One region of the Actimicrobium antarcticum genome, then DNA from elsewhere that is predicted to be linked to it. Evidence: predicted binding sites of a transcription regulator. Region 1 holds the regulator's gene; each other region holds the start of a gene.

Region 1 (7,178 bases):
GCCGCCCGCTTCGGTCACCATCAGCGATCCTGCAGCCATGTCCCACGGCTTCAGGCCTTTTTCAAAAAAGCCATCCAGACGACCAGCAGCGACATACGCCAGATCCAGTGCGGCAGCGCCCGGACGACGCAGGCCGGCGCATTTTTGCGTCATGATCCGGAACATGTCGATATATTCTTCCAGGCCTTGCATGTTACGGAACGGGAAGCCGGTGCCGATCAGCGAGTCTTGCATGCGATCACGTTTGGTGACGCGCAAACGCTTGTCGTTGAGGAACGCGCCAGCACCTTTCGATGCGGTAAACAAGTCGTTGCGGGTCGGGTCGTAAATGACGGCCTGGGTGATGATGCCGCGCTGCTGCAATGCGATCGACACGCAGTACTGCGGAAAGCCGTGGATGAAGTTCGTGGTGCCATCGAGCGGATCGATGATCCAGACATTCTCGTTGTCGTCGTGCAGGTTCTCCGATGCGCCGGATTCTTCGGCGAGGATGGCATGGGTCGGATAGGCGTTGGTCAGAATCTCTATGATCGCCTGCTCGGCAGCCTGGTCGACATCGGTCACGAAGTCATTCGGTGACTTCTCGACATACTTGACCTTGTCGATGTCGAATGAAGCACGGTTGATGATCGCGGCGGCGCGACGCGCAGCCTTGATCGCTGTGTTGAGCATGGGATTCATAGCGGTTCCGTTAAAATGGCGGCGCCGTCGCAATCGGACGGGCCACCTAAATTGAAATTAATGAGCGATGCGACATCGTTTAATCCTCCAACGTGCCGCGCAATGGCGCCATTTTAAATGAACCCAGACCAATTCGACACGTCTCTTTTTACCCGCCTGCGATTCGTGCTGGTGGAAACCAGCCGACCAGGCAATATTGGCGCCGCGGCGCGTGCCATGAAAACCATGGGATTTTCCGATCTGGTGCTGGTCAATCCACGGTTTCCGGATGCTGCCAGCCAGGAGGAAGCGGTTGCCTTTGCCAGTGGCGCGCAGGATGTATTGTCCGGTGCCCGGATCGTTGGCTCGATCGAGGAAGCGCTGATGGATTGCAATTTTGCGGCAGCGGTCAGCGCCAGATTGCGGGAGTTCTCGCCGCCCGTAACGGCACCGCGCGAACTGGCTGCCGAACTGGCCGGCAACGTGAGCTTGAAAGCTGCTCTTGTGTTTGGTAACGAACGCTTCGGCCTGCCCAATGAGATCGTCGAAAAGTGCAATGTGCTGATTAACATCCCCGCCAATCCGGCGTATTCATCACTGAATCTGGGACAGGCCGTGCAGGTGCTGGCTTACGAATGCCGGGTGGCCGCTTTGGGCGATGGCCACATCGATAGCCCGGTCGGCTTTCACGGTGATGCGGCAAGTTTGATCCAGGTCGACGGGATGTACCAGCATCTGGAAGAAGCGCTGGTGGCAATTGATTTCCTGAATCCGGACAGCCCGAAAAAACTGATGCCGCGGTTGAAGCGGATGTTTTCACGGACTGGTCTGGAAGTCGAGGAGGTCAATATCCTGCGCGGCATCGCCAAAAAGATTTTGTCCTCGCTGCCGGTTAAAAAATGATGTGGTCGTGATCGACTGTCAAATCAGTTCCACGATCGCAGCAATCCCACCGCCAGTCCTTCCAGCGAAAATTCATCGCGCTCCGGGTCCACCCGAATAGGTTGGAAGTCGGGGTTTTCGGGAAGCAGTTCGATCATCGTATCGGTTTTGCGATACCGCTTGACGGTGACATCGTCACCCAGTCGCGCAACCACGATCTGGCCATTGCGCGCGCTGTCGGATTTTTTGACGGCAATCAGGTCGCCATCAAAAATGCCAGCGTCGCGCATCGACATCCCACGCACCTTCAGTAAGTAGTCGGGCTTTGCCGAGAACAGGGCCGGGTCTACCTGGTAGGTGGCTTCGACGTGCTCCTGCGCGAGGATAGGGGAGCCGGCAGCGACCCGACCGATCAGCGGCAGGCTGAGCTGGAGCAGGGCAGGGTGCGGCAAGACCAACTGGCGTGGCGCGCGTTCGGTATCGTTCTTCAGCAGCCGAATGCCGCGTGACGTGCCGGGTGAAATTTCGATGGCACCTTTGCGGGCCAGAGCCTGCAAATGCTCTTCGGCCGCATTGGCGGAACGAAAGCCCAGTTCTTTGGCGATTTCGGCCCTTGTCGGCGGAAAGCCCGTGTTGTCGATTGCATCCTTGATGAGACCAAGGATTTGTTCCTGGCGCGCGGTGAGCTTGATCATGGAGGTGGCTTTGCTGTTTAGGTGAACAGCCTGTAGTTTTATACAGTGCGACCTCGAACGCAAGGAGATTTATCAATGAAAACCAGGTCTTTTCGGCGATAAGTGTCTGTAGACGTTGAGTTTTGTCAGGTTTGCGGTTACTCTTGCCGACTTTCCTCTTCCCACACTCGTCTTGACGCCGAGGTGGGCGATTTTTTCAATCCGTCCAACAGGAGATTGCATGCGTCATTATGAAATAGTATTTATCGTCCATCCGGATCAAAGCGAGCAAGTGCCCGCGATGATCGAACGCTACAAGGCCATCGTTGCGGCCCATAGCGGTGTTGTCCACCGTGTGGAAGATTGGGGTCGTCGTCAGATGGCTTACCTGATCCAGAAGCTCGCCAAGGCACACTATGTTTGCATGAACATCGAATGCGACAACGAGACCCTCGTCGAAATCGAAACCGGTTTCAAATTCAATGATGCAGTCCTGCGTCACCTGACCGTCAAGTTGAAGAAAGCGGAAACCACGCCTTCGCCAATGATGAAGGCAGTGCAAAAGGAAGATGCGGCCAAGAGCCATCGTTCCGAGGCACCTGCAGCGTAATTGTTACCAGGAAGAGTGAATCAGCTTCAGTTTGTTGGCAGCATTGCCGAGCGTGAAATCATGCGCTACACACCGGCAGGCATCCCGATCGTGTCCGCGAAATTGCAGCACACGTCGCAACAAACCGAAGCACGCGTCGAACGGCTGGTCGAGTTTGAAATTTCTGCCATAGCAGCAGGTGAAATTTCAGGTCGATTCAATCAGGCCCAATTGGGTCAGGCGTTTCAGTTCACCGGTTTCCTGGCACGCAAGAACCGCAATAGCAGAAGTCTCGTGTTTCACATCATTGATTTCGAACCCACCCTAGATACAGGAGCCTCAAATGGCATTCGGTAAAAAATTCGACAAGAACAAGCTCAAGCTCAAAGAAAAACGCAAGCAACAGAATCCATTGTTCAAGCGCAAGAAGTTCTGCCGCTTCACCGCAGCACACGTTGAACAAGTCGACTACAAAGACGTCGATACGCTGAAGGATTTCGTTCAGGAAAACGGCAAGATCATGCCAGCCCGCCTGACCGGTACCCGCGCTCACTATCAACGCCAGGTCGACACGGCAATCAAGCGCGCTCGTTTCCTCGCGCTGCTGCCGTACACCGATCTGCACCACGCGTAATTGACGTCAACTTCAATTACTCAATTCGGAGAAAAACATGCAAATCATTTTGTTAGAAAAAGTCATTAACCTTGGCAATCTTGGCGAAGTCGTCAAGGTCAAGGACGGTTACGCACGTAACTTCCTGATCCCGCAACGCATGGCACGTCGTGCTACGACCAGCGCTGTTGCCGAGTTCGAAGTCAAGCGCGCAGAACTGGAAAAGATCGCTGAAGAGAAGCTGGTTGCTTGCCAGGCGCAAGGCGAGAAGCTGGCCGGCATGACCGTTCAGATCACGCAGAAATCAGGCGTCGACGGCCGCCTGTTCGGTTCAGTCACCAATGCCGATATCGCTGACGCATTGAGCAAGCAAGGCTTCGCGGTTGAGAAAGCGCAAGTCCGCTTGCCACAAGGTCCGTTGAAGACGACTGGTGATCATCCCGTATCGGTTGCCCTGCATACCGACGTGGTTGTTGAAGTCACTGTTGCCGTACTGGGTCAGCACGCTTAAGTCTTAGCCTGCCTGTTCTGAAAAAGCCGGATTCGTCCGGCTTTTTTACGTCCGGCGCGACCTTGTCCTGTGTGCGGGCGATGCATGAAAAACGCATTGTTGCGATACTAAAATTGCTGTGATGCAGCCCAAATCAGTCGGGTTCAGCAGGTATAATTCGCGCCATGAACAAACGCGACCGACCCGATTCACGCTCTGACTCCCGCTTCGATTCCCGCTCCGACTCGCGCCCGGACGATCAGGTAGATGCGCTGCGCGTGCCCCCGCATTCGATCGAAGCCGAGCAATCCGTCCTTGGCGGTTTGCTGCTCGATAACGCCGCCTGGGATCGTATTGCCGATTTCGTCCACCAGGATGACTTCTATCGCTACGACCATCGCCTGATTTTCCAGCACATCGTCAAATTGATTAACGGCTCCAAACCAGCCGACGTGATCACGGTGTTCGAGTCCCTGACCAGCACCGGCAAAGGCGAGGAGGTCGGTGGTCTGTCCTACCTGAATGCACTGGCCCAGAACACGCCGTCGGCCGCAAATATCCGGCGCTATGCCGAAATCGTGCGTGACCGTGGCGTGCTGCGCAAACTGATTACCGTGGCCGATGAAATCTCGGGCCAGGCATTCAATCCGCAGGGCAAGGAAGTCAAGCAGATGCTTGATGAAGCCGAATCGAAGATCTTTGCAATCGCGGAAGAGGGCTCGCGTGGCGCCCAGGGTTTTCAGGAAATCCAGCCACTGCTGACGCAAGTCGTCGAACGGATCGATGAACTCTACAACCGCGACAATCAAAGCGACATCACCGGAGTGCCCACCGGTTTTGCCGATCTCGACAAGATGACGTCCGGCCTGCAACCCGGCGACCTGATCATCGTGGCCGGACGGCCATCGATGGGAAAGACCGCGTTCTCGATCAACATCGGCGAGAACGTCGCGATCGATACGGGTTTGCCGGTCGCGGTGTTTTCCATGGAGATGGGTGGTACCCAGCTGGCCATGCGGATGCTGGGTTCGGTCGGGCGGCTGGATCAACATCGGCTGCGCACCGGCAAGCTGGCCGACGAAGACTGGCCACGCCTGACCCATGCGATCCAGAAAATGAACGATGCCCAGCTGTATATCGATGAAACGCCGGCGCTCAATTCGATCGAATTGCGGGCCCGCTCCCGGCGTCTGTCGCGCCAGTGCGGCAAGCTCGGCCTGATCATCATCGACTACTTGCAACTGATGTCTGGAAACGGCGCCGGCGAAAATCGCGCGACCGAAATTTCCGAAATTTCTCGGAATCTGAAAGGGCTGGCCAAGGAATTGAATTGTCCGGTGATCGCCTTGTCGCAGCTCAATCGCTCGCTCGAACAACGTCCCAACAAGCGTCCGGTGATGTCCGACTTGCGCGAATCGGGCGCAATCGAGCAGGATGCCGACGTGATCCTGTTCATCTACCGCGACGAAGTCTACAACCCCGATTCTCCCGATAAGGGCACTGCCGAAATCATTATCGGCAAACAGCGTAACGGACCCATCGGCAGCATCCGCCTGACCTTCATGGGGCAATACACCAAGTTCGATAACTATACGGGTAACGCGCCCCTGTACGGCGGCGACTAAAACCCTTCTTTACCCCCCCAAGAAAATTGAGAGAGACACCATGTTCGGACGACTGATGCCCACAGAGGGAAAATTTTTCGAATTGTTCAACCAGCATGCCGATTTATGCGTCAAGGGTGCGAAGGAAATGGTCGCATTGATGACCAACTTCGACGACCTCGAAATGCGCGTGCATGCCATCGAGGGGATCGAAAAGGAAGCCGACAAGGTTACTCACAACACGATCGAGATGTTGCACAAGACCTTCATCACGCCGCTCGATCGCGACGATATTCACAAGCTGATTGTGCGCATGGATGACATTCTCGATCTGCTAGAAGACGCTGCACAAACGATTTCGCTGTACGACATCAAGGCCATCACGCCGGAAGCCAAACGTCTGGCCGAGCTGTGCCTGATGTGCGCCGAAAAAGTCCAGGCGGCGGTCGGACTGCTGCATAACATGGACAATTCGCGCGAGATCCTGACCTTGTGTACCGAGATTGATCGCCTTGAGTCCGATGCTGACCACGTCATGCGTGCGGCGATGTCGAAGCTGTTTCGGGATGAGCCGGATGTGCGCAACCTGATCAAGCTGAAAGCGATATACGAAATACTGGAAACGGTCACTGATCGCTGCGAGGACGTTGCCAATATCATCGAAGGCATCATTGTCGAAAACGCCTGACCTGCGCCAGTGCTCGTGTAGCCAGCACTTCGTCCATTCGTCAATTCGTCGCGTTCAGAAAAGACTTCATGCATACCCTTCAGATCAGTATTTATACCCTCGCATTCCTGATTGCCCTGGCACTCGTTTTCGATTTCATGAATGGTTTTCATGATGCTGCGAATGCCATCGCAACGGTCGTGTCGACCGGCGTATTGAAACCCCAGCAGGCGGTAGCGATGGCGGCCACCTTCAATTTTGTCGCCATCCTCGTGTTCCAGCTGAAGGTCGCCACGACGATAGGAAAGGGCACCATCGATCCTGCGGTGATCGATCACTACGTCGTGTTCGGTGCGTTGATGGGGGCAATTGCCTGGAATTTCATCACCTGGTATTACGGTATTCCGTCGTCGTCGTCCCACGCGCTGATCGGTGGACTGGTCGGAGCAGCGGTCGCCAAAGCCGGTACTGGCGCGTTGATCGAAGCGGGCCTGCTCAAGACGATTGCCTTTATCGTACTGTCGCCACTGCTGGGATTCATCTTCGGCTCACTCATCATGTTGCTGGTGTCATGGCTGTTCGTCCGCTCGACGCCACGCAAAGTGGACAAATGGTTTCGGCGACTGCAGCTGGTGTCAGCATCCATGTACAGCCTGGGCCACGGTGGCAATGATGCGCAAAAAACCATGGGCATCATCTGGATGCTGCTCATTGCCGCAGGCTATTCCACCAGCAGCGATCCGCTGCCCTGGTGGGTCGTGATCAGTTGTTATTGCGCGATCAGTTTCGGTACGCTGTTTGGCGGCTGGCGCATCGTCAAGACGATGGGCCAGCGTATTACCAAGCTCAAGCCGGTCGGCGGATTCTGCGCCGAAACAGGTGGTGCAATCACGCTGTTCACGGCGACGGCGCTCGGAATTCCGGTCTCCACGACCCACACGATTACCGGAGCAATTGTCGGGGTCGGCTCCGCGCAAAAGATGTCGGCGGTGCGCTGGG
Region 2 (7,178 bases), on a different contig from region 1:
ATCGGTGGCATAGCCGGACTGGCGCAGCGAACGCGTCAATCCATCGGCCAGTACGCTGTCGTCTTCGGCAAGCAGGATACGCATGGTATTTGGCCCAGGGAGGAATGCGCAGAGTTTATTGCGTTCGCTGGATTCGGGCAAGAAATGATGGTTTTGCCAGAGATGACAAATTCACCGGATCGTTCATCGGCGCGGCGGGCTGTAGTCGGGAAAGAACTCCCGTAGCAAAAATTGCTGCAGACCGGCGGACTCTTCCGGACGGGCGCTCAACATAATTTTTTTGCCTAGCCGGCGTGAATCCCACGAGAAATCCTCCTGGGTATGCTGGCGAATGATCTCGATCATCTTCTTGACCACGGCGATCCGGATATCGAGCTCGCTACCTTGTTCGACGTTGAGCATCTGGCTCCAGTTGCGGCCGGCGTCTTTCTTCCAGCCGCGGAACAGGAATTCGGCGTTGTGTGCACCGACACTTTGTAACTGGAACAGGCCGCCGCCGCTTTCCTTCTCGATGCCAGCGGACTTCAGACTGGAGGCGATATTGGCCAGCGCCGCCTGCTTGCCGCGCTCGTTATCCTGTTGCTCGGGCGTGCCGCGTGCAGCCTGGGTTGCGCGTTCCTGTGATTCGGCTTCCGCACGCTGTTGCTGCTTCGCGGCCAGTCGGCTGGAGAAGTCATCGACGGGTGGGGTTGCGGGCTCGGGCGGCGGAACGGTGCGGGCGAGTGCCGGCAGGCTTGGCGTGTCGGGAACTGGCCGCGGTCGACTGGCGCGTACCGGCGCCTGCTTTTGCGGTTTTGGCTTGCGCGGAACGACCGTTGGCCTGGCCGGTACTTCGACGCCGCGTGCGCGCTTCGGCTGTGCCGCGGCATCCGGTACGTTCGGAATCATCATCAACGTGGTTTCGGTATCACGCTTGCCATCCAACGGCTGCGGAAAGTCGCTCGTGTGATGCAGGATAAGCCAGAGCACCAGGCCATGCAGCAGCAGGGTCACGACGGCAGCGACCGAAATTGTGACCGGCCGGGAACGCGGTGGCTCGACCGGAGTCATCCGGTCGGTAGACCGCCGGCGGGGCTGGCGCAATGAGGATGTGGTTTCGTAGGGCAAGTAGCGGCGTGAATTCGGTGGAGTCTCTTGGTGGCAATAAGTCATTGCGTCATCGAATCGACGCAAGTGCGAAGGTTACCACCGGATGCGCAGACAAATATTTCGTCATGTATCCTGCGACCTGCGCGGCCGCATCGTGGGATGATCCCGGATTGCCAGTTGGTCACGTTGACGCCCGGGCCAGAAGTTTGATCTGGCACAAAAAACCCTGCTTGCATAAACCACTGTTTTTTTATACAGTGCGAGCTGTGATTGAATATGATGGCTTGTGATTGATGTAACGATGCCAGATCGCTGGCATCCCTACCGTTGAAAGAAGATTCATGGACGACAAAAAAGCCTTACCCGGTTCAGACAAGAGCAAGGCGCTAGCGGCAGCGCTGGCCCAGATCGAAAAACAGTTCGGCAAAGGTTCGGTCATGCGTATGGCCGATGGCGCCGTGGTCGAAGAAGTCCAGGTCGTATCGACCGGCTCGCTCGGTCTCGACATCGCCCTTGGTGTCGGTGGCCTGCCACGCGGCCGTGTGGTCGAAATTTACGGTCCGGAATCCTCCGGCAAGACCACCCTGACGTTGCAAACCATCGCCGAGATGCAAAAGCTCGGCGGCACCTGCGCCTTTATCGATGCCGAACATGCGCTCGATGTGGGCTACGCCCAAAAACTTGGCATCAACCTGTCGGACCTGCTGATTTCGCAGCCCGATACCGGCGAGCAGGCGCTCGAAATTACCGATGCACTGGTGCGTTCGGGTGCCGTTGACCTGATCGTCATCGACTCGGTCGCCGCCCTGACGCCACGCGCTGAAATCGAAGGCGACATGGGCGATTCGTTGCCTGGTTTGCAGGCACGACTGATGTCGCAAGCACTGCGCAAACTGACTGGGTCGATCAATCGCACCAACACACTGGTCATCTTCATCAACCAGATCCGGATGAAGATCGGTGTCATGTTCGGTAACCCCGAGACCACTACGGGCGGCAATGCATTGAAGTTCTATGCCTCGGTACGCCTGGATATCCGCCGCACCGGCTCGATCAAGTCCGGCGATGAAGTCATCGGCAATGAAACCAAGGTCAAGGTCGTCAAGAACAAGATCGCACCGCCATTTCGCGAAGCGCATTTCGACATTCTGTATGGCGAAGGCGTCTCCCGCGAAGGTGAAATCCTCGATCTCGGCGCAGAGGCCAAGATCGTCGAAAAAGCGGGTGCCTGGTACAGCTACAACGGCGAACGCATCGGCCAGGGCAAGGACAACGCACGCACTTTCCTGAAAGAGCGTCCGGAACTCGCCCGCGAGATCGAAAACAAGGTCCGTGTCTCGCTGGGTGTGCCGGAACTGGGTGCCATCAAGGCCGCCGAGCCTGCCGCCAAAAAGAAAGCAGCAGCCGATAAGGCCGCTGCCGACAGCAAGGACGTCGCGGCAGAATGATCGGCGCGGCTTGCGCTTGTCGGGGAGTGTGCCGGTGTGCTGATGTGCGCACCGCACAGCATCCCGACAAATTCATGCCCGCCGCGCACCGCTGATGGCCCGGCCGCAAGTCAGTCTGAAGGCGAGGGCGCTGCGCTATTTGTCGATGCGTGAACATAGCCGGCTGGAGCTGTCGCGCAAGTTGCAACGTCATGTGCAGGAAGGCGAGGACCTCGACGCCTTGCTTGACTGGCTGGAGAACGCCAAATTCCTGTCGCAAGCGCGTTTTTCGGAATCGTTGATTCACCGTCGTGCGGCGCGCTTCGGTAATAACCGGATCGTCTCCGAACTGCAAAGCCACGGCATTCAGGGCGAGGAACTGAGTGTCCTGAAAGGCAGATTGCAGACTGATGAAGTGGCGCGGGCGCGGGAGGTCTGGCTCCGGAAATTCGGAGAGCCACCGACAAGCGCTGCCGAGCGCGGCAAGCAAATGCGATTTTTGCAGCAACGCGGCTTTTCGCATCGGGCGATTCAGGCGGCAATGCGGTTGCGTGGCGATGAGGATGATTTTATGGCGGACGAGGAATGAGCTAGTTGTTTGGCTGTAGTTGTACGCTCACGCCGATCGTCCATTCGACTGTTTTCTAGTAAATCGCTGGCTACGGGTGTCTTCTACAAGCCGCTGGCGGTGCCGTTCTTGTCGCAATCTCGGGATGTGCGGCTTGGCCGCCAATGGACGATTCGAGTGCCCGCCATCGGGGACGGGTATCAACTACAGGTCCCAAGTACAGGTCCCAAGTACAGGTGTCGAGTCAGTATCAACCCAACTGAAGCCGGGTTCGAGATGACAATGACCGCCGCTCGAAAAGTTACGCAGCAAGGACGACGCACTCGTCCGTCAAGCATGTGCCGTATCGATTAGCGTTAAAAATAGTCCCTTTCCAGACAAGAACTGACGGTAATCAGTCCCAGTAGTTTCCTTTCCTGAAAATAATTCTTTGCCAACCATGAATCATGGTCGACGATTGTTTGCGTTCCGGCAGGTGAGAAGTTTTCCCGGCTGCCCAAAACTGTCTGCCAATTGACTATGCCGGTCCGCCAGATTGCCTGCAATCGGCGCTGCAGATGTGTAATACCAAATTGAGCTGTGCTACACTTTCCCGGTTTTTGCACTGCCGCATGAGCGGTTGTGAACGCAGAATCTGCTTTCACTGAACGCAAATGCGGCCTTCTTTTTTTATCGCCGCTCTTTCATGGCATTGGTCCGTATGCCCCTATCTCCGCCTGTTTCCCGTCGCGCTCTGAAGCACACTCGCTCCATCAAGGTCGAGGCGTTTGCTCGTGATGACGGGTTGTGGGACATCGATGCACAAATTACCGATATTAAAACCCGCGTCGTGACATTGGCTTCTGGCAGTCGTGACGCTGGCGAGCCCATTCATGACCTCAAGCTGCGTCTGACCATCGACCTCGCGTTCAATGTGGTGGCGGCCGAAGCCGTTTCCGACGCTGTACCGTACCCCGGATTTTGCGACACCATCGGCCCGGCCTACCAATCACTAGTCGGCCTGAACCTGCTAAAGGGGTTCAGACATGAACTCAAAGGCCGGGTCGCCGGCATCGCAGGGTGTTCGCACTTGACCGAGCTCGCCCAAATCCTGCCAACCGCAGCGATTCAGGCCTTTGCCGGCGATGTGATCGATACGCGCGACGGCGACAGCGCCAACCAGCATGAAAAACCTTTTCAACTCGACCGCTGCCACGCATTACGCACCGATGGTGTGGCGGTAGCGCAATATTATCCGCGATGGTCGATCAAAGTCGCGGACCCGTCTCAATCCAGTTAGTCAACCCAGCACTTTTACGATCAGCGTTTGAAGGGAAGCTCGCATGAAAATCCATGAGTATCAGGGCAAGGAAATCCTCCGCAAGTATGGCGTCACAGTTCCGCGCGGCATTCCGTGCAATTCCGTCGACGAGGCCGTGAAGGCAGCCGAGACACTCGGTGGCCCGGTCTGGGTGGTCAAAGCCCAGATTCATGCAGGTGGTCGCGGCAAGGGCGGCGGCGTCAAAGTGGCCAAGTCTCTTGAGCAAGTGCGCGAATACGCCACAGCCATCCTCGGCATGCAACTCGTCACGCATCAGACTGGTCCTGAAGGCCAGAAAGTGCGTCGCCTGCTGATCGAAGAAGGCGCCGACATCCAGAAAGAACTGTACGTCAGCCTGGTAACCGATCGTGTTACGCAGCGCGTGGTGCTGATGGCATCCAGCGAAGGCGGCATGGACATCGAAGAAGTCGCCGAAAGCCATCCTGAACTGCTGCATCATGTCGCGATCGATCCGTCGGTTGGCCTGACCGATGCCGAAGCCGATGCGATCTCTGCCAAGATTGGCGTGCCACCGGCCTCCATCGTCGACGCCCGCACCCAGTTGCAAGGCTTGTACAAGGCGTACTGGGAAACCGACGCATCGCTGGCCGAAATCAACCCGCTGATCCTGACCGGCTCCGGCAAGGTCATCGCGCTCGACGCGAAGTTCAACTTTGACGCCAATGCGCTGTATCGCCAGCCAGAAATCGTCGCCTTTCGCGATCTGGATGAAGAAGATCCGGCCGAAGTCGAAGCCTCAAAATTCGACCTCGCCTACATCTCGCTGGACGGTGATATCGGCTGCCTCGTCAACGGCGCCGGTCTGGCCATGGCCACGATGGACACCATCAAACTGTTCGGCGGCGAGCCAGCCAACTTTCTTGACGTCGGCGGCGGTGCCACCGCAGAAAAGGTCACCGAAGCCTTCAAGATCATGCTGAAGAATCCGGGGCTGAAAGCCATTCTGGTCAACATCTTCGGCGGCATCATGAAGTGCGACGTAATTGCCGAAGGCGTGATCGTTGCGTCCAAAGCCGTGTCCCTGAAAGTGCCGCTGGTCGTGCGCATGAAAGGTACCAACGAGGACCTGGGCAAGAAAATGCTCGCCGAGTCCGGCCTGCCGATCATTGCAGCCGACACGATGGAAGACGCCGCCCGCCAGGTTGTTGCTGCCGCCAAAGCGCACTAACCGCACGCCAAAATACGAGCTACTAGGAACAACCATGTCGATTCTGATCAATAAAGATACCAAAGTCGTAACCCAGGGAATTACCGGCAAGACCGGTCAATTCCACACGCGCATGTGCCGCGAATACGCCAATGGCGCGAACTGTTTCGTCGCCGGCGTCAATCCAAAGAAGGCCGGTGAAGACTTCGAAGGCATTCCGATTTTTGCCAGCGTCGCAGAAGCCAAAGCCAAGACGGGTGTCAACGTCTCGGTAATTTATGTTCCGCCAGCCGGCGCTGCTGCCGCGATCTGGGAAGCCGTCGAAGCCGAACTCGACCTGGCGATCTGCATTACCGAAGGCATTCCGGTACGTGACATGATGGCGCTGAAAGACCGCATGGCAAAGTCTGGCAGCAAGACCTTGCTGCTCGGACCAAACTGCCCTGGCCTGATTACGCCTGACGAAATCAAGATCGGCATCATGCCGGGCCATATCCACATGAAGGGCCGTATCGGTGTGGTCTCGCGTTCCGGCACGCTGACCTATGAAGCAGTGGGTCAACTGACGGCGCTGGGCCTGGGCCAATCGACCGCAGTCGGCATCGGCGGCGATCCGATAAATGGCTTGAAGCACATCGACATCATGAAGGCGTTCAACGACGATCCGGATACCGACGCGGTCATCATGATTGGTGAAATCGGCGGTCCTGACGAAGCCAACGCGGCTTACTGGATCAAAGACAACATGAAAAAACCGGTCGTCGGCTTCATCGCTGGCGTGACCGCGCCACCGGGCAAGCGCATGGGTCATGCTGGTGCGCTGATCTCCGGTGGTGCAGACACTGCGCAGGCCAAGCTGGAAATCATGGAAGCCTGCGGTATCACCGTCACCAGAAACCCGTCCGAAATGGCGCGTCTGCTGAAATCCATGTTGTAATCGACGACAAGCTGGATCGGTCGTCCTCGCGGCGACTCGCGGGGAGCTTCGGCTCCCCGCTGCTTTTTTGCATCTCCCTATTCGTTCGAGCGGACGTGATGGTCCGCTGACACCTGTTGAAAGACCATGGATTTTTTGCTTACCCTGAACTGGGTCGCTGTCGGCCAGATCATCCTGATCGACCTGCTGCTCGGTGGCGACAATGCGATCGTGATCGCGCTGGCCTGCCGCAACCTGCCTGCGCACCTGCGACTGAAGGGTATTTTATGGGGTACCGCCGGTGCAATTGCCATCAGGATCGTCCTGATCGGCTTCGCTGTAACCCTGTTGCAGGTGCCGTATCTGAAGCTGGCGGGCGGGCTGCTGTTGTTATGGATCGGTGTCAAACTCCTGTCCGACGAAGGTGGCGACCACAGTAAGCTGCCTGGCAGCGATCGTCTGGCCAGCGCCATCAAAACCATCATCATTGCCGATCTCGTCATGAGTATCGACAATGTGATCGCCGTGGCCAGTGCGGCCGGACAGGCCGCCGGCGAACACCAATTGCTGCTGGTCGTATTCGGTATTCTGGTCAGTGTGCCGATTGTCGTGTGGGGCAGCACGCTGGTGCTGAAACTGATGGAGCGGCTGCCGCTGATCATCACTTTTGGTGCCGGGCTGTTAGGCTACCTCGCCGGCGCCATGATATT
Region 3 (7,178 bases), on a different contig from region 1:
GCCCTCGCCCAAGCGCAAATCCAGCTGTAACAAGGGATGCGCTGCGAGGTGTTCCAGCATCTGCTGGTGCCCATGCTCGTTCGAGCAATGCGAAAAAATGCAGTAGTCGAGTAGTGCCGGCTGCAACCGCGCCGCCACCAGCAGCGCGCTGGTCACGATGAAGCCATCGATCAGCAGCACCATGCGCCGCTCGGCGGCGGCCAGCATCGCACCGGCGATCATGGCGATCTCGAATCCGCCGAAGTTGGCGAGGATATCCAGCGGCGCGCTGATGCTGGCGTGATGGGCGATGGCGCGTTCGATGACGGATTGTTTTTGCAGGATGCCTTGCGTGGACAAACCCGTACCGGCACCGACGCAGCGGGCCACCGGAATGCCGGTGATTTTGTGCATGATCGCCGCTGCCGCGGTGGTGTTGCCGATGCCCATTTCTCCGAAGCCGACCACATTGCCGTCGAGCGTGGCAATCAGCTCGGCGCCATGGGCCATCGCGCGGGCGCATTCGTCATTACTCATGGCGGGTTCGACGGCAAAGTTGCGCGTCCCTGCGGCGATTTTCCTGTCGATCAGGCCGTCGCGCGGACCAAAGTCGTGGTTCACACCGGCATCCACGATATGCAGCGCGCACTGTGCCTGCCGCGCGAAGACATTGATGGCCGCGCCTTGCGCCAGGAAGTTTTCCACCATCTGCCAGGTCACGCTTTGCGGGTAGGCCGAGATATTTTCCGCCACGATGCCGTGGTCGGCGGCGAAGACGAGGATGGCTGGCGCGTGGATGGCGGGGCGGGTGGTTTGCTGGATCAGGCCAATCTGGCGGGCGATCGATTCGAGCATGCCGAGGCTGCCGGGGGGTTTGGTTTTGTTATTGACGGCGGCGGCGAGTTGTTGCGACAGTGCGGTGTTGGCGGTGGTGAAGATGGTGGCGATTTGCATGGGGTGATCGGGAGGGTGGCGGGACTATGGGTGGTTCGGGTTGCCATCAGTGGCGTGGGTTGTGTACGGCTGGAAGATAGCACAGGGAGATTGCGAATTGGATGGGGAGCTTGATGCCTGACGTGATTCCCGGATATGGGATTTCGGGATTCGCGAGCGCTGACCGGTGGCGGGCAAGGGGATTGTGCTTGCACCAAAAAGCGCCACCTCTTGAGTGAAAGAACATGGCGTGCCGTGCTTGCTCGTATAGCGTTGGAAGCAACCGTCAAAAAATGAAGAAGCCGTTTGGTGTCACGGTAATGCGTGGGGAGGTATTGGAATAACCCGTCTGACGGTGCGCACAGCGAACAGTCAGACGGACAACGTCAATACAACGCCAGTGGCGTCAGACCTTCTTGACTGCGCCCGTGTCGAGCGCTTTCAGGACATCTGCTGGCCGCATCGGCAGGTGGCGCAACCGCGCACCAACCGCTGCGAAGATGGCATTGCCGATGGCCGGGCCAACGACTGTCGTTGGTGGCTCGCCCATTCCCATCGGGGTTTCGGCACTGGCGACGAACTCGATATCAAGCGCGGGTACGTCGGCCATGCGCAGAGGCGTGTATGCGCCGAGATTGGTGTCGCGGACCTGGCCGTTGACGAACTCGGTTCCCTCGTGCAGAGCCATGCTGACACCCCAAAGGCTGCCGCCTTCGGCCTGCGCCAGAGCGCCATCCGGATGGATGACCGTGCCGCAGTCGATGACCATGTAGAGCTGCTCGACCTTGACGTTGCCGGTCTTGCGATCGACCTTCACCCGTGCCACGCAGGCAGTCCAGGTTGGCATGTCGCGTTCCTGACCAAAGGTGCTGGCAATACCAAGGGCTGTATCTGCAGGCAGTGTCTTGCCCCAGCCCGCTTTTTCCGCGACCCGCTTCAAGACATGCGCCATGCGTGCAGCGCCACCCACTGCATTCGGTGCACTGCCGGCATTTTTTCCAGAGGCATCGAGCATGGTCAATCGAAACGCCAGCGGATCAAGTTTGGCTGCATGTGCTGCTTCGTCTACAAAGCTCTCAACGGCCCAGTTGGTCCAACCCGGTCCAACCGATCGCAGCCAGCCAGGACGGAAGGTGTTGCTGGCCAGATCATTGGAAATCGTGCGCACCCGCTGCGCGCCAACGTTGTACCAGTGATCGGCACCGCTGATGGCAAATGCGTCATAGGGCTGGCCATTTTTTCCTTTCGACAGAAACGCTGGAATCATCGCTTCGGTCGGCCAGCCGGCACTGGCATCGTGTTCCATTGCCGTTACCTTGCCGGTGGCGTTGAACGCCATGCGCAGGCGCTGAATCGATGGTGAACGTGGCGAATCAAAGCGGGCATCGTCAGCGCGGGTGCAGATCAGCTTGACCGGGCGGCCAAAGGCCTGCGCAGCAAGTGCGGCGGGTACCGTGTAGTCGCCGTTGAGACGGCGTCCAAACCCGCCACCAAGCAGATAGCTGTGCATGATTACCTTGGATTCAGGCACACCGAGTGCCTTGGCCAATGTCGGCAGGGCCAGTGACTGCCATTGATTGCCAGTGTGAATATGCCAGATGCCGTCCTTCTGCAACGCCAGGGCGTTGACCGGCTCAAGCTGGAAGTGCAGAACAGTTGATGTGGTGTAGGTCTGTTCGATCTTCAACGAGGCGGCGGCAAACGCGGCTTCTACGCCATCCTCGGCAACCACCGTCGCACCCTTGCTGGTGTCCTTGATGAGTTTCGCACCGTGAGCCTGTATATCGGCCTCCGATACGTTTGCGGCCGAACCGACTTTCCAGTCAACCTTGACCATCTCGGAGGCACGGATGGCGCCTGCATACGAATCGGCCAGCACTACGACCCAACCCGGCACGCTGCCGGAGGGATCATTCAGGGCAATAGTCTTGATGTAACCCTTGACCTTGCGCGCTGCATCGTCCTTGATGGATTTTACCGAGCAACCGTAGCGTGTTGGTGGCAACAGCGCACGTGCATAGACCATGCCGTCGACCTTGGCATCGATACCGTACATTGCACTGCCGTCGGTCTTTGCCTTCACGTCCATCGCCTGCACGTCGTGCCCGATCAGACGCCGGTCTGCCGGTTTTTTGAGGACGATGGCCTTCAATTGTTCTGGTGTGAATGCCTGCGCGATGTTGCCGCGTTCGACAATATTGGCGTAGCTGATGGTACGGCTACCCGATGTGACGTTACCACTGCGTGCGATACAGGATTCGACAGGCACGCCCATCAGGCGTGCACCTTCGGCCACCAGCGCGATGCGCCCGGCGGCACCGGCGCGCGCCAGTGGCTGGTAGCTCTGCCATACCGACCAGCTGCCGCCGGTAACCATGAGACCCCATTTCGGATCGGTGTCGACATAGTTGATCTTGACGCTGGCCCAGTCAGCTTCCAGTTCTTCGGCCAGAATGCGTGCCAGCGCAGTACCCACATGCTGGCCCATTTCCGACTTGGCGATGTTGACGGTGACAGTGCCGTCGCGATCGATCTGGAACCAGATGCTTGGATCGAACGCTGGCTTGCTCGTACCGGCAACTGATGCGGCGATGCTCTGGTCAAACGGCAGAAACGCCAGCGAAAAACCGGCTCCCAGCGCGCTGATGACAAAACCGCGCCGCGACAAGGATGTCGGCGCCTGGTCGGCATTGGCCAATCTTGCGAGCTTATGCATTTGGTTGCACTCCTTTTGACGGCACGCCATTGATTTCAGCAGCAGCTTGCTTGATGGCGCTGCGGATGCGGACATACGCCATGCAGCGGCACAGGTTGCCACTCATGAACGTATCGATGTTGGCGTCGGTTGGTTGCGGGTGATCCTTGAGCAGTGTTGCTGCCTGCATGATCTGCCCGGACTGGCAATAACCACACTGTGGTACCTGAGCGGCGACCCACGCTTTTTGCAGCGCATGCGGACCATTCTGGCCGAGGCCCTCGATGGTGGTCACGGCAGCACCTTCGACGCTACCGACAGGCGTGATGCACGAGCGAACTGCACGGCCATCGACGTGGACGGTGCAGGCACCGCACATGCCGATACCACAGCCAAACTTGGTGCCGGTAAGGCCTACTTCATCGCGAATTACCCACAGCAGGGTAGTCACGGCGTCGACATCCAGGGCGACTGGACGGCCGTTAATCGTAAATTTTTTCATGTAAACCTCGGTTCAACTAGGTAGGGAAATGTTCATGCGAGTGGCAACAATACTGGCTTGCTGCACCCGGTTGTCAGTGCCGAAATCTGGCGGACGGCTGGTTCAATTGAGGGCGCCAAACGATGCCAGGAAAACGTCTTTCATTCTGCGACCTCAACCTGTCGGCAGTTCAGGGAGGATTTGTACAACTGCCGGGCACAGGAGTATGACAGAGGAAATTTTTTTCATGAAAACCAACAGTAGTGCTATGTCAGGTACCTGACTGGTCTGGTCGTAGATTGCCGGTGAGTCGTCGTATTGGTTTAATGCAGTTCTAAAACTGTAGCTGGTCGACTGGTAGAAATCTAAGGTCAATGTGGTTGCCGCTATATACGTGCCACCACCCCCGCATTCCTCCGCCAAACCCAACCACTCCCTCTGCAGAAATCAATGTGAAAAACGCCTTGACGCGACATACCCCTCGTCATCTATACTGTTCATCCATACAGTGTTTATAAAACACCAGAACGGCAGACCTGTTCACATTTATTTACGGAGATTCCCATGCTCGCCTTGCCAACCCGCTTCACCACGCCACCCGCTGCTGCTACTGCTGCCCTGCTCGCGCAGATGCCCGATACGGTCTGGCGCGGCAATCAGATGGGGTCGCACCGGGCGGTGACGACGCCTTCCGGCTTTCGGGCGCTGGACCGTGAATTGCCGAACGGGGGTTGGCCGGCGTCGGTGCTGATCGAGTTATTGCTGTCGCAGCCGGGCATTGGTGAATTGCGCTTGCTGGCGCCGGTGATCGCCGAACTGACTCAGGCCAAAAAAACCGTGATCCTGATGGCGCCACCACATATTCCATTCGCTGCTGCGCTAGCCGAACTGGGCATCGACCTGACCCATATCCTGCTGGTCGAGGCAGAAAAGCCGGCCGACCGTATCTGGGCCATCGAACAAACCCTGAAAAGTGCCAGCTTCGGCGCCCTGCTGTGCTGGCTGCCGCAATGCCGCGCCGACCATCTGCGTCGTTTGCAACTGGCTGCCGGTGGTTGCGAGGGGCTGACGTTTGTTTTGCGGCCGGTCAATGCCCAGCATGAATCCTCGCCAGCGCCGCTGCGCATGGTGTGTCGACCGGCGCCATCCGGCCAGCTGTCTGTCGAAGTCATCAAGCGGCGCGGCCCGGTACAGAGCCAGCCCGTGATCCTGCCGCTGTCGGTGCCTGCGGTGCTGGATCAACCATTCGCCGAACGCATCCGGATTTCCCAAGTTACCCAAGTCACCCAAATCACTCACTTACCGGTCGCCCCTACCCATGCTGTGGATCGCACTCCATTTTCCGCAACTGCCGCTCGATACCGTACTGCGCTGCCGGCCTGACGCCGCGACCGCGCCGGTCGTGGTGGTCGAGCGCAAGCGGGTGGTCTGGTGCAATCACATAGCGACTGGCTCCGGCATTGCGCCGGGCATGTCGGAGGCCAATGCCTGGAGCATGAATGCGCAGCTGCTGGCACTGCCGCGCGCACCAGCACAGGAAAGTGCGGCGCTACAGGAAGCGGCGTTGTGGGCCTTGCATTTCACGCCACAAGTGGTGGTGCAACCGGCCGGGTTGTTGCTCGACATCGATGCCAGCCTGCGACTGTTTGATGGCTTTGAGAAGCTGTCCGGGCAGCTTGCCAGCGGCATCGTTGATCTGGGATTGCAGGCGCAACTGGCCTGTGCGCCGACGGCTGGTGCGGCCTGGCTGCTGGCGCGCAGTGCCGGCGACTGGTGCGACAAGACGCTGGTCGAGATGCTGGCACCGATTCCGCTGAACGTGATCGAGAGCGCGCGCAAGCATCTGGAGTCGCTGTATGGCATCGGTTGCCACACGCTCGGACAACTGCGGCGGATGCCACGCGCCGGCATCGCCCGGCGTTTTGGCAACGACCTGCTGCGTGAAGTCGACCGTGCCTATGGCGACGAAGCCGAAGCGCATGCCTGGTTCACTGCACCCGCCACCTTCGATGTGCGACTGGAATTGCCCGCGCCGGTGTCCCATACCGAAGCGCTGCTATTTGCAGCGCGCCGCTTGCTGCTGCAACTGACCGGCTGGCTCAATGCCCACCAGTCGGCAATCAACAGCATCACGTTGTGGCTGCATCACGAACCGACCCGTCAGCGCGATCATCGCAGTACGCCGGTACGTATTCAGCTGGCCGTTGCCAGCCGTGATCCGGATCACCTGACGCTGTTGCTGCGTGAACGTCTGGGGCAAGTCGCGCTGGTCGATTCGGTAATTGAACTGTCGCTGGCGGCTGACCAGATCGTTGCGCTGGCCACGCCCAACCAGGAACTGTTCGCTACGGCAGCGGCGCAGGCAGAAAGCGTCGGCCTGCTGGTCGAGCGTCTGCAAAGCCGGTTGGGTGCGCAGTGTGTACATCAGCTATCACTGATGGCCGATCACCGTCCTGAAAAAAGTTTCCGGTTGCTGCCGGTGGGAGCGCGACGCGAGCGCATCAACGCACTGCCAACCCAGCCAATTGCAGCTCGCCCGACCTGGCTGCTGACCAAGCCGTTGCCGTTGATCACACGCCAGCACAAACCGTTTTACCAAAGTCCGTTGACGCTGCTGGCCGGCCCCGAGCGGATCGAAGCCGGCTGGTGGGATGACGACCTGGCGCTACGCGATTACTTCATCGCCGAAAATGAAACCCACGCGCTGCTGTGGATTTTTCGGTTGCGGGCGGTGGATGCTGGTAGCGGGTGGTTTTTGCATGGGTACTTTGCGTGACGTACACGCACGGACATGGCTGGTGCACTGATGGCGAAGGCTTGTTGATATTGATTCACCAGCAGCCAAGCTTGCCATGGAGACTTAATTTATTTTTGGAAATAATCGTCACCAGAATGTCAATTTGCCATTACCCTGCACACTGCAACAAAACGGGATTTGAAACTAACGACGTTGGAATTCGCCAGTATGGAGAACGTAATTGAAAAATATTTACGTAATGAGTCTTGCTGGTCTACTGGCATTGATTGGCACTGTCGTGGGGATTACCGCCTATTTTGGACTGCCGATCTGGCTCACCCTGATTGGCATTG

What was found. Region 1 encodes LexA, which represses DNA repair genes until DNA is damaged. Its sites were predicted from a motif close to ACTGTATNNNNATACAGT; they were not measured.
Region 2: the regulator LexA is predicted to act here: its motif matches at 1,331-1,348, upstream of recA (recombinase RecA).
Region 3: the regulator LexA is predicted to act here: its motif matches at 4,581-4,598, upstream of imuA (translesion DNA synthesis-associated protein ImuA).

What each region holds. Positions count from the first base shown of each region.
Region 1 is NZ_BAAAZE010000001.1:206,805-213,982, reverse strand. Features, by position in the region: gene ABD720_RS00955 (inositol monophosphatase family protein) at 1-681, opposite strand, end outside; gene ABD720_RS00950 (RNA methyltransferase) at 799-1,563, shown strand; gene lexA (transcriptional repressor LexA) at 1,587-2,237, opposite strand; gene rpsF (30S ribosomal protein S6) at 2,458-2,826, shown strand; gene priB (primosomal replication protein N) at 2,842-3,162, shown strand; gene rpsR (30S ribosomal protein S18) at 3,149-3,439, shown strand; gene rplI (50S ribosomal protein L9) at 3,477-3,929, shown strand; gene ABD720_RS00920 (replicative DNA helicase) at 4,094-5,533, shown strand; gene ABD720_RS00915 (DUF47 domain-containing protein) at 5,574-6,200, shown strand; gene ABD720_RS00910 (inorganic phosphate transporter) at 6,269-7,178, shown strand, end outside.
Region 2 is NZ_BAAAZE010000008.1:704,825-712,002, forward strand. Features, by position in the region: gene ABD720_RS11125 (response regulator) at 1-84, opposite strand, end outside; gene ABD720_RS11130 (hypothetical protein) at 184-1,152, opposite strand; gene recA (recombinase RecA) at 1,431-2,537, shown strand; gene recX (recombination regulator RecX) at 2,632-3,105, shown strand; gene ABD720_RS11145 (DUF2889 domain-containing protein) at 3,785-4,363, shown strand; gene sucC (ADP-forming succinate--CoA ligase subunit beta) at 4,407-5,573, shown strand; gene sucD (succinate--CoA ligase subunit alpha) at 5,608-6,489, shown strand; gene ABD720_RS11160 (TerC family protein) at 6,616-7,178, shown strand, end outside.
Region 3 is NZ_BAAAZE010000012.1:162,361-169,538, forward strand. Features, by position in the region: gene cobT (nicotinate-nucleotide--dimethylbenzimidazole phosphoribosyltransferase) at 1-933, opposite strand, end outside; gene ABD720_RS15060 (xanthine dehydrogenase family protein molybdopterin-binding subunit) at 1,319-3,628, opposite strand; gene ABD720_RS15065 ((2Fe-2S)-binding protein) at 3,621-4,109, opposite strand; gene imuA (translesion DNA synthesis-associated protein ImuA) at 4,653-5,471, shown strand; gene ABD720_RS15075 (Y-family DNA polymerase) at 5,407-6,864, shown strand; gene ABD720_RS15080 (hypothetical protein) at 7,067-7,178, shown strand, end outside.